Regions from separate parts of the Nocardia sp. NPDC004604 genome, predicted to be linked through region 2. Evidence: riboswitches for the same ligand, from Rfam matches in the RefSeq annotation. Region 2 holds a riboswitch; each other region holds the start of a gene.
What was found. A riboswitch is a leader RNA that binds a small molecule or an ion and turns the genes downstream of it on or off. The one in region 2 is predicted to bind S-adenosylmethionine.

Region 1: linked by a shared signal. The riboswitch ahead of ABZW16_RS32010 (aminotransferase class V-fold PLP-dependent enzyme) and the one ahead of ABZW16_RS33815 (bifunctional o-acetylhomoserine/o-acetylserine sulfhydrylase) in region 2 are both predicted to bind S-adenosylmethionine.
Region 3: linked by a shared signal. The riboswitch ahead of ABZW16_RS20070 (rhodanese-like domain-containing protein) and the one ahead of ABZW16_RS33815 (bifunctional o-acetylhomoserine/o-acetylserine sulfhydrylase) in region 2 are both predicted to bind S-adenosylmethionine.
Region 4: linked by a shared signal. The riboswitch ahead of ABZW16_RS23140 (amino acid ABC transporter permease) and the one ahead of ABZW16_RS33815 (bifunctional o-acetylhomoserine/o-acetylserine sulfhydrylase) in region 2 are both predicted to bind S-adenosylmethionine.

Annotation. Positions count from the first base shown of each region.
Region 1 is NZ_JBEXLC010000114.1:25,221-28,926, forward strand. It holds gene ABZW16_RS32000 (DHA2 family efflux MFS transporter permease subunit) at 1-1,395, shown strand, start outside; gene ABZW16_RS32005 (LysE family translocator) at 1,456-2,088, opposite strand; SAM riboswitch class IV at 2,206-2,319, shown strand; gene ABZW16_RS32010 (aminotransferase class V-fold PLP-dependent enzyme) at 2,366-3,688, shown strand.
Region 2 is NZ_JBEXLC010000130.1:19,601-23,306, forward strand. It holds gene ABZW16_RS33810 (homoserine O-acetyltransferase) at 1-385, opposite strand, end outside; gene ABZW16_RS33815 (bifunctional o-acetylhomoserine/o-acetylserine sulfhydrylase) at 424-1,773, opposite strand; SAM riboswitch class IV at 1,857-1,967, opposite strand; gene ABZW16_RS33820 (TetR family transcriptional regulator) at 2,011-2,763, opposite strand; gene ABZW16_RS33825 (MFS transporter) at 2,898-3,706, shown strand, end outside.
Region 3 is NZ_JBEXLC010000052.1:37,088-40,793, reverse strand. It holds gene ABZW16_RS20080 (FAD-dependent oxidoreductase) at 1-892, opposite strand, end outside; gene ABZW16_RS20075 (hypothetical protein) at 1,299-1,754, shown strand; SAM riboswitch class IV at 1,819-1,935, shown strand; gene ABZW16_RS20070 (rhodanese-like domain-containing protein) at 1,950-2,366, shown strand; gene ABZW16_RS20065 (O-succinylhomoserine sulfhydrylase) at 2,363-3,577, shown strand.
Region 4 is NZ_JBEXLC010000064.1:36,965-40,670, forward strand. It holds gene ABZW16_RS23130 (glycosyltransferase family 2 protein) at 1-614, shown strand, start outside; gene ABZW16_RS23135 (hypothetical protein) at 771-1,535, opposite strand; SAM riboswitch class I at 1,812-1,905, shown strand; gene ABZW16_RS23140 (amino acid ABC transporter permease) at 1,916-2,914, shown strand; gene ABZW16_RS23145 (ATP-binding cassette domain-containing protein) at 2,911-3,706, shown strand, end outside.

The DNA of each region.
Region 1 (3,706 bases), on a different contig from region 2:
ACCGCGCCCGCACTCGAACCGATTCCGGCGCGGGTATGGCGGGTCGCCGGTGTGGTGGTCTTCGGCGCCGTGATGAGCATGTTGGATACGTCACTGGTCAATATCGGCCTGAACACCATTGCTACGGATCTCGGTGCGGCGCTGGACAGTGCGCAGTGGATTGCGAGCGGATATCTGCTGGCACTGGCCGTGACGCTGCCGCTGTGCGGTTGGCTCGGACGCCGGTTCGGGATGGATCGGGTCTGGTTGAGCGCACTCGCCGGGTTCACCGTCACCTCGGGGTTGTGCGTGCTCGCGCCGAATATCGATTGGCTCATCGGGTTGCGGATCGCGCAGGGGTTGGCTGCGGGTTTGCTGGTTCCCGCTGGGCAGACGCTGATCGGTCAGGTCGCCGGTCCGCATCGGCTGGGTCGGGTGATGAGTGTGGTCGGGATCGCGGTGGTCGCCGCGCCCGCGATCGGGCCGACGATCGGCGGAATCATGCTCGCGAACCTGGACTGGCAGTGGTTGTTCCTGATCAATATCCCGTTCGGGCTGGTGGCGTTCGTACTGGCGCGCCGGGTATTGCCGCGGGCGGCGACGGCGGATACCGGGGGCCGATTCGATACCACCGGATTTGCGTTGATCGGCGTCGGTCTGTCGGCACTGGTCTACGGGCTCGGCGAATTCGGTAGTCGCGGTAGCGTTTCCGCGCCGACGGTGTGGGTTTCGGTGCTGCTCGGCGCGCTGGCACTCGGACTCTTCGTGGCGCGGTCGGTGCGCGGGCGCGGTGCGCATCTGCTCGATGTCGGACTGTTCCGGCACCCGGTGTTCGCGACGGCGAATGTGGCGAACTTCTTCGCCGGTGCCTCGATGTTCGGGTCGATGCTGGTGCTGCCGTTGTACTTTCAGGTCCTGCACCGCGAAGGTCTGATAGCGACCGGATTGCTGCTGATGTCGTTCGGGCTCGGCGGCATTATCGCGATGCCGATCGGCGGCCGGTTGACCGATCGGTACGGCGGGGGTGTTGTCGCGGTGGTCGGCAGTGCGGTCACGGTCGCCGTCACGGTGCCGTTCGCGCTCGGCGATGCCTCGATGAATCCTGTTGTGATACAGGCGCTTTTGCTGATTCGGGGCATGGCGACCGGGTTGACCGGAATGCCCATCGTCGCCGCGGCCTACGCGGCGGTGCGACCTCAGCAGATGCCGGATGCTGCGTCGTTCGTCAATATTCTGCAGCGGGTCGGCGGGTCGATCGGGGCCGCGTTGCTGGCGGTTGTGCTGTATCGCGCGGCGGCCGCCGGATTGCCGGTGGATGCCGGGTTCCGGCAGGCGTTCTGGTGGCTCACCGCTGCCGCGGTGGTTTCCCTGATCGCGTCGGTGCTGCTGTGGCGCAAGGAGATTCAGCCGAAATAGCGATGCCGTGCGCCTTGTCGACGGCGACCGGAGGTGGCTGTCGACAAGGCGCACAATGGATTACGCGGCTGAGGCGGCGGTGCCGATACCGAGTGCGGCGAGAATCGCCGCGCTGATCTGCTCCAGCCGATCGCGAACCCGGGGGCGGCGCAGCATGGCTACCGCCCGGGAGGCGAGCAGGGCGAGCAGGATCATCTCCACGGCCGCGATGGTGCTTTCGATGGCGCCGAGCGCGAGGGTGTTCGCGAAGGTGACGTCGGTGAGGAACTGCGGCAGTACCGCCAGGTAGAACAGACCGACCTTCGGGTTGAATATGCACGACACCAGGCCCGCGGCGAATGCCGAGCGAATCGAGGTCGCCTCGCCCACGCTCGGCTGACCGGACACCTGCGCGCTGGTCCCGCGCTGTTTGCGGTGCTCGATCAACGCCCGAATTCCCAAGTACACCAAGTAGATTCCGCCGATGACCTTCAGTGTCCGGTAGGCCGTCGCGGACTGTTCCAGCAGTGCGGCAACCCCCGCCGCGACCACCACCGCCCAGACGATGCCGCCCAGCGCCGAACCGACTGCCGCGGCGATGCCGGGGCGTGCGTCCACGATCGAGAATCGCAGCACCAGGAACGAGTCCGGGCCGGGCGTGATCGACAGCAGAACACACAGGCCGACAAAGCTGAGCAGCAGGGAAAGCGTCACCTCTCGATGAGATCGCAGATCGCCCGGCTTTGCAAGGTTATTTATTTGAGTGCATGTATATGCACTGGCGAAAACGGCGGTTGACACGGCGGTGCGGCATCTGCCAATCTCGGTTCAGGTCATGAGTACCAGCGTCAAGCCCCGGCTAGCTGGTCGGCAACCCTCCTCCGCGGTGGGGTGCTCCGGGTGACGACCGGGCCGCAGCCCGACCGGGTGCGGCAAGCGCGGACTCGGATAATCACCTGATTACGGGTCCCATAATTGATGGGATTTTGTGATGACTGCTGTCGTTGACCAGACCTGTTCCGTCTTCGCCCGGGTCTCCGGCGACGATCTCCGGGTACCGCTGGTCCAGGGCGGGACGACCACCTACGCCAACTTCGACTACGCCGCGAGCGCACCGGCATTGGCGCAGGTCACCGATCGGGTGCAGCAGTTGCTGCCGTACTACGCGAGTGTGCACCGCGGCGCGGGCTACGCCTCGCGGATCTCCACCGAGTGCTACGAAGCGGCCCGCGGTTCGGTCACGCGTTTCCTCGATGCCGCCGACGACCAGGTGGTGGTATTCACCCGCAACACCACCGATTCGCTCAACCTGCTCGCCGCCTGCGTTCCCGGTGACACCGTGGTGCTGGATATCGAGCATCACGCGAACTTCCTGCCGTGGACCCGGCATGGTCGCCGCGTCGTCCGGGCCGCGGCGACCGTCGGGGAGACCATCCGCCAGCTCATCGCCGAATTGTGCAGTAGGCCAGCCGCATTGCTGGCGGTCACCGGCGCCTCCAATGTGACCGGTGAGGTACTGCCGCTCGAGCGCCTGGCCACCATCGCGCACCAGTGCGGCGCCCGCATCCTGGTCGATGCCGCCCAACTGGCGCCGCATCGTCGGATCAGCCTGCGCGACACCGGCATCGACTACCTCGCCTTTTCCGGGCACAAGCTCTACGCGCCGTTCGGCGCGGGAGTGCTTGTCGGACGCCGGGATTGGCTCGATGCCGCCGAACCGTATCTGGCGGGCGGCGGCGCGGTCCGCGAGGTCGGTGTTACCCGCACGGAGTGGGCACCCGCTCCGCAGCGTCATGAGGCCGGTTCCCCGAATGTCCTCGGTGCGGCCGCGCTCGCCGCCGCATGTGACGCGCTCTGTGCGATCGATCCCGAATCCCTTGCCACTCACGAACATCTGCTCGCCGATCGGCTGCGCACCGGCCTGTCCGCCATTCCCGGTGTCAACCTGCTGCGCATCTGGGACGACAGCCCGGATAGTGTCGGCATCGTCGCCTTTACCCTGGACGGTTTCGCTCCCGGCCAGGTCGCGGCCTACCTCTCCGCCGAACACGGCATCGGCATTCGCGACGGCCGCTTCTGCGCCCACCCCTTGCTCGCGCGCCTCGGCCTCGACGGCGCGCTGCGTGCCAGCATCGGCCTCGGCACCAGTTCCGCCGATGTGGACCGTCTGATCGAGGCCATTGCCACCCTCGTCGCCAACGGCGCGAGCTGGAACTACGCCTGCACCGACGGGCTGTGGAATCCGACTCCCGAGACCCGCCCCTTCACCAGCACCAATGCCGCGGACGGCGCCGCACCCTGCGTGATCGGCTAGGAGACTGCTGAATAAGCG
Region 2 (3,706 bases):
TCACCTGATCGCGGATGGAGATCTCCGGAAACCTTGCGCCCCAGGGCTTTCCGTCCGGCGCCAGCGATGACGGCCCGGTGCTGCCCTTGCAGCCGCCGAGCACATTCGTCGCGATGACGCACCATTCGTCGGTATCCACCGGCGCACCGGGACCGACCATGCCGTCCCACCAGCCGGGCAGCGGGTGGATATCGTCGGGCACCCCGACGACGTGCGAGTCACCGGTCAGCGCGTGCTCGACCAGCACCACATTGTCCAGCGTGGGGGAGAGCTCGCCCCAGCGCTGCACGGCCAGATGGACGTCCGGGATGATCGCGCCGTTCTCCAGCCGCACATCCCCGATGGCGATGATGCCGAGCCGCCCGTCCGGCGGTGGCAGGGCCACCGCGGACGAACGGGCGGTACTCGGGTCGGCACTCACAGTCACGTCGTGGCCGCCGCGAAACCGGCTCGCAGATCGGCCAAGATGTCATCGATCCCCTCGATACCCACGGCGAGCCGGACCAGCCCGGGGGTGACGCCGGAGGCCAGTTGCTCAGCGGGCGTCAACTGCGAGTGTGTCGTCGACGCCGGGTGGATTACCAGAGAACGCACATCCCCGATGTTAGCTACATGGCTGTGCAGGGCTAACGCGTCCACGAACTTCTTGCCCGCATCGACGCCGCCGCGCAGCTCGAACGCGACGATCGCGCCCGCGCCCTTCGGCGCCAGCTCGGCGGCGCGTCGATGCCACGGCGAGGATGGCAAGCCCGCGTAGAACACCGATTCCACGGCCGGATGTGTGCTCAGGAATTCGGCCACCGCCTGTGCGTTGGCGACGTGACGCTCCAACCGCAGGCTCAGTGTTTCGATGCCCTGACTGATCAGGAACGCGTTGAACGGCGATACCGCCGCACCGAGGTCACGCAGCAGTTGCACCCGTGCCTTGAGTGCGAAGGCCGGAGCGCCGAGATCGGCGAAGACCGCGCCGTGGTAGCTCGGGTCCGGGGTGGTGAAACCGGGGAAGCGGGATTCACCCTGCGCGTCGCGCACGGTCCAGTCGAAGGTGCCGCCGTCGACGATCACGCCGGCGACCGCTGAACCGTGCCCGCCCAGGTACTTGGTTGCGGAATGCACGACGATGTCCGCGCCGTGGGCCAGCGGCTGGATCAGATACGGGGTCGCGACCGTATTGTCAACGATCAACGGCAGGCCCGCCGCGTGTGCGATCGCGGAGATGCCGCGGATATCGAAGATCGCGCTGCTGGGGTTGGCGATGGTCTCGCCGTAGAAGGCCTTGGTATTCGGCCGGATTGCCGCGCGCCACTGCTCGAGGTCGTCCGGATCCTCGACGAAGGACACCTCGATGCCGAGCTTGGGCAGCGAGTAGTGGAACAGGTTGTAGGTGCCGCCGTAGAGGTGCGGGCTGGAGACGATGTGATCACCAGCGGCGGCGAGATTGAGGATCGCGTAGGTCTCCGCGGCCTGACCGGAGGCCAGCAACAGCGCGGCCACACCGCCCTCCAGGGCGGCGATGCGCTGCTCGACCACGTCCTGGGTCGGGTTCATGATCCGGGTGTAGATATTGCCCGGCTCGGCCAGCCCGAACAGCGCGGCCGCGTGATCGGTGTCGCGGAAGGCGTACGAAGTGGTCTGGTAGATCGGGAGTGCGCGTGCGCCGGTGATCTCGTCGGGGGTCTGGCCCGCGTGGATCTGCTTGGTCTCGAAGGACCACTGCGCCGGATCGGTTCCGGCGGCGTCGATATCGGTCGCGGACGCGTTGGGGTCACTCATGTCTTGCTCCAAAGAGGTTGTTCGCCAGCAGGTTTCAACGGGATGCGGGTGACGTACAACAACACATGGCGGGAACCTCCTGAAGTGCGCGCTTGCTCTCGGCTTTCGAGAGCCCGGTCATCACCCGGAGCACCCCACCGCAGCTGGAGGGTTGCCGTCCAGCAAGCCGGGGCTTCGCGCTGGCACTCATGACCTGACCGACATGGTAACCGGAGTGCGGTCGTCGGCCGAAATCCGTTACCGGTTTTCCGCCGCGGCGGCGTCGGTGCGCCCGGTGCATACCCGCATGAACTCGTCGAATGATGTGGTGAACGCATTGCGGGCGTCGGCAGCGGCGGCCGAGGCGTCGGCATCGTCGAAGATCGAGTTCGTACATTCCATGCTGAGATGACCGATCAGCTGCCACGCGCCGACCACCAGTCGCACCGGCAGCGCGTCGGGCTGGGTGTCGAGTCGCTCGGCGATCACATCGGCGATCGCGGCGTGCTTATCGTCGGCGAGTTCCATACTCTGCGCGCTGACCGTCGGACTGCTGCGCAGGATCCGCTGCATCTGCTGGAAGCGCCGGAACGAGATGGGGCCGTCGACGCTTTCCGCGGCGTGATCGACGACCTGCAGGAATGCCTCGCGCAGCGATTGCAGTTCATTGCCGGTGACCGGAAGTTCGCGCAGGCATTCGGCGATGGCCAGGCCGAAATCCTTGACCGGCCCGAGGACGATGTCCTCTTTACTGTCGAAGTATCGGTTGATGGTGCGCGGTGAAACGTCCGCGCCGTTCGCGATCTGCTCGACCGTCGTCGCGTCGAATCCTTGTGCGTCGCACAGGTCCAATGCGACCTCGATGATGCGCAGCCGGGTCTGCTGCTTCTTGCGTTCGCGCAATCCCACGCTCGCGCCGCCGCTGGACGCACCGGGCCCCGGGTTTGCTGGGGCGCGCACAGCATCGTTGGCCGCGGCGCTCGCGACGATCGGCGTTGATGACTCGAGCATGTCCCCATGCTATCGCAATCGGGACATTTCGTGTCCTTTACGGCCAAATGTCCGAGTGCGACATTTTTCTCTTGACGACAAATGTCTGTCGATGACAGGATGACTGCACGACTTCAGACGGCTAGGAGAAGACAGTGAGCGAGACCGCGACAGTGGTGGAAGTTCCGGAAAGACAGGCCAGCTCGACGCGCTGGCTGGCGCTGGGGGTGATTGCATTGGCCCAGCTCATGGTGGTTCTCGACGCCACCATCGTGACCATCTCGCTGCCCTTCGCGCAGCAGGATCTCGGTATCAGCGACGGCAACAGGCAGTGGATGCTCACCGCATACACGCTGATCTTCGGCGGTCTGCTGCTGCTCGGCGGACGGCTGGCCGACTACATGGGGCGGCGCCGAGTCTTCATCGTCGGCATGATCGGCTTCGCCGGGGCATCCGCGGTGGCCGGTCTGGCGCAGAACGGCGCCGAGCTGTTTGCCGGGCGTGCGCTGCAGGGCGCGTTCGCGGCATTGCTCGCACCGGCGGCGCTGTCATTGCTCTCGGTGACCTTCACCGAGGCGAAGGAGCGTGCGACCGCCTTCGGCGTCTTCGCCGGAATCTCCGCGGGTGGTGCGGCGCTCGGCCTGATCGTGGGTGGCGCGCTGACCGAGTACGCCTCCTGGCGGTGGTGCCTGCTGGTGAACACCCCCGTCGCATTGCTCGCGCTGCTCGGCACGCTGGCGTTCGTGGTCAAGGATGTGCCGACCCCGCGTACCGGCGGCTATGACGTCCCGGGTGCGGTCACCGTGACGCTCGGTCTGATCGCCATCGTGTACGGATTCAGCCGGGCCGCCGAGGACGGCTGGCTGGCCGGGAGCACCCTCGGGCTGCTCATCGTCGGTGTCGCACTGCTGATCGCCTTCGTCGTCATCGAGCGTCGCTCGACGAATCCGCTGCTGCCGCTGCA
Region 3 (3,706 bases), on a different contig from region 2:
CGACGACCCTGCCGTCCTCACCGATGATCTCCGCGGGGGATTCGAAGAAGTGCAGGAACAGCTTGTGCGGGCGGTTGCCGACATCGCGGATGGCCCACTGCTCGAGCGTATTCGCGATCATGTCGACCTGCTTGGAGTGCCGACGCGCGGCCTCGGAGCCCTCGTCGTAGTCGATGTCCTCGGGATCGACGATGACCTCGATGGTCGGGGAGTGGTCGAGTTCGCGCAGCTCGAGCGGCGTGAACTTGGCCTGCGCCGGGCCGCGGCGGCCGAAGACGTGCACCTCGACCGCCTTATTGGCTTTCAATCCGGCGTGGACGTTTGGCGGTATCTCGGTCGGCAGCAGTTCGTCGCCGGTCTTGGCGAGCACACGCGCGACATCGAGTGCGACATTGCCGACACCGAGGACGGCGACCTTCTCGGCCTCCAGCGGCCAGGTGCGCGGCACATCCGGATGTCCGTCGTACCAGGACACGAAGTCCGCGGCGCCGTAGCTGCCGTCCAGGCCGATGCCGGGGATGTCCAGCGCGCGGTCGGCGTTGGCGCCGGTGGAGAAGATCACCGCGTCATAGAACGTGCGCAGATCGTCGAGGGTGATGTCGGTGCCGTAGTCGATATTGCCGAGCAGGCGGACCTGCGGCTTGTCGAGCACCTTGTGCAGGGCGGTGATGATGCCCTTGATGCGCGGGTGGTCCGGCGCGACGCCGTAGCGGATCAGACCGAACGGCGCCGGCATGCGCTCGTACAGGTCGATGCTCACCTCGGCATCGGACTTCATCAACGCGTCGGCGGCGTAGATACCGGCCGGTCCTGCGCCTACGATCGCGATGCGAAGCGGGCGAGTCCCGGCGGTGTGCGCGTCAGGCCCGGAGGTGGCAGCTTGCGTAACCACGGAGGGCTCGCGCGCACCGCTAGTCGACTCTGCACTGTGTTCGGTCATCTCTTACGCGCACCCTTATGGTCGAAACAATTATGGCGTCAGTCTTAGCTTAGGCTAACTTGGCGCACCTTTTGGTTGCACCTGACGATGCGGACAGGCGGCTCGCGGCTGCGCAGTCGCTACGTTGGTGAGCTGGCATATGGCTATGACAGCAGGCCGCAGTCTCGCGATTCTATCGGTGGCGCATGGCGCACCCTGCGGGCGGTGCGTGAACCGGATGGTTGCCACCCGGGCTCACTTACCCGAGTACCCACTGTCCGGTTGGCTATCGAATTATTGCTGTGCCGCTGCCGTGCGGGGTCGCGCCCGGTCCGGGGGCGCCTGTCGGATACCGCTGCCCACCAGGGATGATCGACCCATGACAGAGCAGCAGGGCGCCGATGACGAACCGGTGATCGAGGTCGACCAGACCGATCGGCGCACGATGGCGCCGTTCATCGCGGCAGCCGTATTCGCGGCCGTCGTCCTGGTCGCCATCGTGCTGGGCGCGGTGCTATCGCCCGCTGAGAAAAATGTCACAGAATCGGACAAGATCGCGGCCGCGGTGCATCGCTATGCAGAGGCCAGGGGCACCACCGACAACACACCGCCACCCGCGGTGGCCTGCCAAGGATTCGACGAGAGCAAGTCGCCGCTGGCCGCCCAGTTCGGTGGCGCTGTGGCCGGAAAGTCGATCAAGGTCACCAACATTGACAACGCCATGGTCGATGGCGATAGGGCGAAGGCGAACGTGACCATCGCGGTCGACGGCCGGGAGACGCCGGCGACGTGGAATTTGGTTCGCTCCGGCGACCGCTGGATCGTCTGCAACTGATTACCCGGCGTGGCGCTGACCTGGGTTTGACAGGGCGGCCCCTGCCCAGGCAATCTCGGACACAGGTCATGAGAACCAGCGTCAAGCCCCGGCTGGCTGGTCGGCAACCCTCCTCCACGGTGGGGTGCTCCGGGTGACGACCTGGCCGCGCACCGAAACCCAGGTGCGGCAAGCGTGGATTCACAGGAGGATCGCATGACATATGCCGGTGACATCACCCCCCAGCAGGCGTGGGAGTTGTTGCGCGACAATCCCGAGGCCGTCTTGGTCGATGTGCGCACCGAGGCCGAATGGCGCTTCGTCGGCGTCCCCGATACGAGTTCGATCGATCGGCCGACGGTGCTGATCGAATGGGTCGACACCAGTGGCGCCCGCAACGGTGAGTTCGTCGCACAGCTGACCTCGGCGCTGGAGGGGCGCGATCCGGCGGCGCCCGTCGTCTTTCTGTGTCGCTCCGGGCAGCGTTCCATCGGTGCCGCGGTCGCCGCGACCGGTGTCGGGATCGAACCGTCGTACAACGTGCTCGAGGGCTTCGAGGGCCCCATCGACGAGTTCGGTCACCGCGGCGGCTCCGGCTGGCGCGCATTCGGTCTGCCGTGGCGGCAGTCATGATCACCGGGGGTGCGTTCGACAAACCGCTGCCCAAGGGGGTCGGCCCCGCGACGCTCGGCGTCCGAGGCGGCCTGCGCCGCTCCGGATTCGAGGAGACCGCCGAGGCGCTGTACCTGTCCTCCGGTTTCGTCTATGAGAGCGCCGAGGCGGCCGAGGCCGCGTTCACCGGCGATATCGAGCATTTCGTCTACTCCCGCTACGGCAACCCGACGGTGGCCATGTTCGAGGAGCGACTGCGCCTGATCGATGGCGCCGAGGCCTGTTTCGCGACCGCGAGCGGTATGTCGGCGGTATTCACCGCGCTCGGCGCGCTGCTGGGTGCGGGCGATCGACTGGTGGCCGCGCGCAGCCTCTTCGGCTCGTGCTTCGTGGTGTGCAATGAGATCCTGCCGCGCTGGGGTGTGGAGACCGTCTTCGTCGACGGCGATGATCTGGACCAGTGGGAGCAGGCGCTGTCGGTGCCGACCCAGGCCGTGTTCTTCGAGACGCCGGCCAACCCGATGCAGACGCTGGTCGATGTGCGCCGAGTGACCGAACTCGCCCATGCCGCGGGCGCGAAGGTGGTGCTGGACAACGTCTTTGCCACCCCGCTGCTGCAGCGCGGTTTCGAACTCGGCGCGGATGTGCTGGTGTATTCCGGCACCAAGCACATCGACGGTCAGGGTCGGGTGCTCGGCGGCGCGATTCTCGGCCCGCACGACTACATCGACGGTCCGGTGAAGAATCTTATGCGCCATACCGGTCCGGCGCTGAGCCCGTTCAATGCGTGGACCCTGCTCAAGGGTTTGGAGACCATGCCGCTGCGGGTGCGTCATTCGACCGAATCCGCATTGCGCATCGCGCGCTTCCTCGAGGGCAACAAGTCCGTCTCCTGGGTGCGCTATCCGTATCTGGAGTCGCATCCGCAACACGAGCTGGCGACCAGTCAGATGAGCGGCGGCGGCACGGTGGTCACCTTCGAGTTGAACGCGCCGGCGCACGAGGCGAAGAAGCGCACCTTCGAGGTGCTCAACCGGTTGCGCATCATCGATATCTCCAACAACCTCGGTGACTCCAAGACCCTGATCACCCATCCCGCCACCACCACCCACCGCGCCATGGGCCCCGAGGGCCGCGCCACCATCGGCCTGTCCGACGGTGTCGTGCGCATCTCGGTTGGGCTCGAGGATGTCGAGGATCTGCTGGCCGATTTGGACCATGCGCTGAGCTAGTAATCCGACGAAACGGGGCGCGGTGGCATCGTGCGCCCGCTTGGCGTTCGGACTCAACCGTGCCGGTGAGTCGCTGTCGGCTCGCTGCAGTGTCGGGTGTCGTGCCATTAGATGTGGCTGGCGCCGATG
Region 4 (3,706 bases), on a different contig from region 2:
CGCTGCTGTGCTGGTCGTGGGCGGCGAGCCTGCCGATCGAGATCGCCGATCGCGGCCGCAGACCCTCGACGGTGGTCGCCTGCGGCCAATTCCTCGTCTTCGATGCCACGGCCTATTACGCCGTCGGCGGTCACGCGGCGGTGGCCGCCAGCCCCACCGAGGATCTGGATATCGCTCGCGCCCTGCGCCGTTCCGGTCGCCGCACCGCACTGGTCGCGGCGGGTCGCGCCGCCCGGACCCGAATGTACCGGGACGCAACCGAACTCGAGGTGGGCTACACCCGCTGGCTGTGGTCGGCCTACGGCGGCACGACCGTCGGCGGCGCAGCCGTGGGAGCTATTGCAGCACTGGCCTATTGGGTACCTCCGCTGGCCGCCGTCGCCGGTCACGGCCGGGTGCGCGCCGCCGGTCTCCTCGGCTACAGCGCCGCGGTCACCGGCCGCTTACTCGCCCGCTCACTCGAAGGCGGCTCACTGACCCGCGCCGATATCCTTGCCGCCCTGGCCCACCCGGTCTCCATCGCCGCCTATCTACGCCTGTGGTCCCGCTCGCGCCGGGCCCATCGCGCGAACACGTTGACCTGGAAATCCCGCCACCTCGACACCGCCCACTGACCGAGACCAGGCCGAATCCATGGCGGCAATGCCCGACCGACCCGCCACCAGATCTTGATCAACCCCGGAATCGGGCGGCCGCACGCCCGAACCCGCTGGCGCTATATCCAGGCCGGGATCCGGCCCGGTCCCCAACTGCGTCAGACGTCGGCGGGCTCAGCGCACCGAGGTGATGCCGACCGTCGGGAGGAAGAAGCAGGGCTTGCCACCGTTGTCCACGGTGCCGAACACCGCGGCCAGGACGGTGCCGGAACCGGTCTCGACGGGGACGGCGCGGATGCCTCCGGTGGGGAATGTGGCGAAGAAGTTCTGGAAGGCACGTTCGGCGAGTGGTCGTATATCGGCAGGGATTTCCGCGGGCACCATGGTTCGGACGACGTCGGAGATCGGACCCATGGCGGTGACGCCGCTGCGGCCATTGGCCAGGTTCAGCCAGGCGACGTTCATGCCGGAGACGTTCGTGCTGTCCGGGGCTACGCCGTAGGGCATGAAGGTGAACAGGGTTTGGCCCGTCTTGACCGCGGACAGGTCCAGTCCCGGAATGGCCACGGTGGTCTTGGGCCACGGCCCGGGCACAGCACCCGCGACGGCGGGGACCAGGCCGAGGGAGTTGCTGCTGGAGCAGAACGCCGCAGCCGCCGGGTACAGGAACGGGTCGATGCCCAAGGCGCGCAGCGCCTCGACGGTGGCTTGGTAAGCACCGAACGCATCTCCGGGTGCGGCTTGGACGGACGGCGCGGGCGCCGCCGGGATTGCGGCTCCGGGTATCGGCGCAGGTACCGCGACGGCGAGGCCGGGGGCGGCGAGCGTCAGCGCGGCCGCACCGGTCGCGATGGCGGTAAGCGTGGTCAGACGGCGCAGCAGGGTCACGTGAACCTCCTCATCGTCGGGCACGAACGAGGTCAGAGCGTACTCCAGCAAACCACCGGAACTGCGCTGATTTCGACTGGCAACGCCATCGCGTCGCGCACCGTACCGGACCGTCGCGACGAAACGCCGGGTGCACCCTCCAGGCGATACACGCCGGACGGACCGCACCCGAAGCCTCGCGATCCACCGCACGACCCGGTCGATAATCCCTGTTCACGACCATTCGGACAAGGTCTGCGCTCACACTGATTCGTACCCTTGTGCCGGAGTTCGCCTGCTTCGCATGATGTTTCGGCTAGACCGACCGACCCGTGCTCGGCGTCGGACACACCATCCAGAGCGACCGAGAGACCTGGCTCGTCGACGTCGCAGCAACCCCCCGGCCACCGGGTGCGGGTGCTTCCGCCGGGAACGATGGAGGAACCGAAATCATGAGCGCGTCCGTTGCATCCGATGCCCTATCGGATGTTCCGATACCGGGTGCCCACGCACCTGGCACTGCCGTAACCATCGCCGACGCACCGCCGATCGCCAGGGCCTGGCATCCGTGGCGCTGGGTGATCAGCGCCATCGCGCTGGTACTGCTCGCGCAGTTCATCCATGGACTGGTCACCAATCCGGGCTGGGATTGGTCGACCTTCGCCAAGTACTTCACCGCGAAGTCGGTGTTATCGGCGCTCGAGGTCACCTTGGAGCTGACCCTGTGGGGTACGGCCCTGGGATTCCTGATCGGCACCGCACTGGCAATCGCCCGGTTGTCGAATAATCCGGTGCTGCGGGTGATCTCGTGGGTCTATATCTGGGCGTTCCGCTCGATTCCGTTGATCGTGCAGCTGCTGTTCTGGTTCAACATCGCCTACCTTTACAACACGCTTTCGCTCGGCATCCCGTTCGGCCCCGGATTTCTCACCTTCGAGGTGAACGGGGTGATCAGCGGGTTCACCGCGGCGGTCATCGGCCTCGCGTTGCATCAGGCTGCATATTCGGCCGAGATCATCCGGGCCGGATTCATCTCGGTCGATCCCGGACAGTTGGAAGCCGCCGCGGCACTCGGGATTCCGCGGCTGCGACAGTTCCGCACCGTGGTCGTCCCGCAGGCGATGCGCTCGATCCTGCCGAATGCGACCAATGAGGTGATCAGCCTGTTCAAGGGCACCTCGATCGTTTCGGTAATGGCGATCGCGGAACTCTTCTACCAGGTCCAGGTCATCTACGGACGCAACGGCCGGGTGGTGCCGCTGCTCATGGTCGCGACGGTCTGGTACATCGTGCTGACCACGATTCTCTCGGTGGCGCAGTATTACATCGAACGGCACTATGCCAAGGGCGCGCACCGGACACCGCCACCGACGCCGATCCAGCAGGTGTGGCACAAGCTGCGCGAAATCGCCGAAAGCGGTTCCGCCGCACCGCGCGGAGCCACCCGATGAGCGCACCGGTCACCGCAACGATCGACATCACCGTCGACAAAGCCCCCGCCGTCGCGGTTCGCGGCGTGCGAAAGTCCTACGGCACCACCGAAGTGCTGCGCGGTATCGACCTGACGGTGCGGGCGGGTGAGGTGGTCACCGTGATCGGCCCGTCCGGCTCCGGCAAGTCGACACTGCTGCGGGTGATCAACCACTTGGAGTCCCTGGACGCGGGCACCGTGCACATCGACGGCGAGCTGATCGGATATCGGCTGCGCCGCAATAGGTTGCACGCACTATCGGATCGCGAGGTGCGCAAGCAGCGCTCGCATATCGGCTTCGTCTTCCAGCAATTCAATCTCTTCCCGCACCTGACGGTGCTCGACAATGTCACGCTCGCACCGATTTCCGCGCAGGGTCGCCCGCGCAAGGAGATCGAGCGCGAGGCCGAGGAACTGCTGGACCGGGTCGGCATCGGCGAACTGGCCGACGCCTATCCGCGGCGGCTGTCCGGCGGACAGCAGCAGCGGGTGGCCATTGCCAGGGCGTTGGCGCTGCGACCGCCGGTCGAGCAGAACATCGCCGAAGGCCTGCCCGCGATCGATATCGCCTACTTCCAGCAGGTCACCGACTACTACCTGGCGCTGGCCTCGCAGCGCCTGGACGGCTACATCGGGCCCGATCCGTCCGCGATCTACCACAGCACCACCGCGAATCAGACCAAGATCGTCGCGACCTTCTCCGGCGCCGGTGACACGCTGCAGGGCGAGATCGGTGTGCTCACCAAGAGGGACAACGGTCTGATCGGCCCCA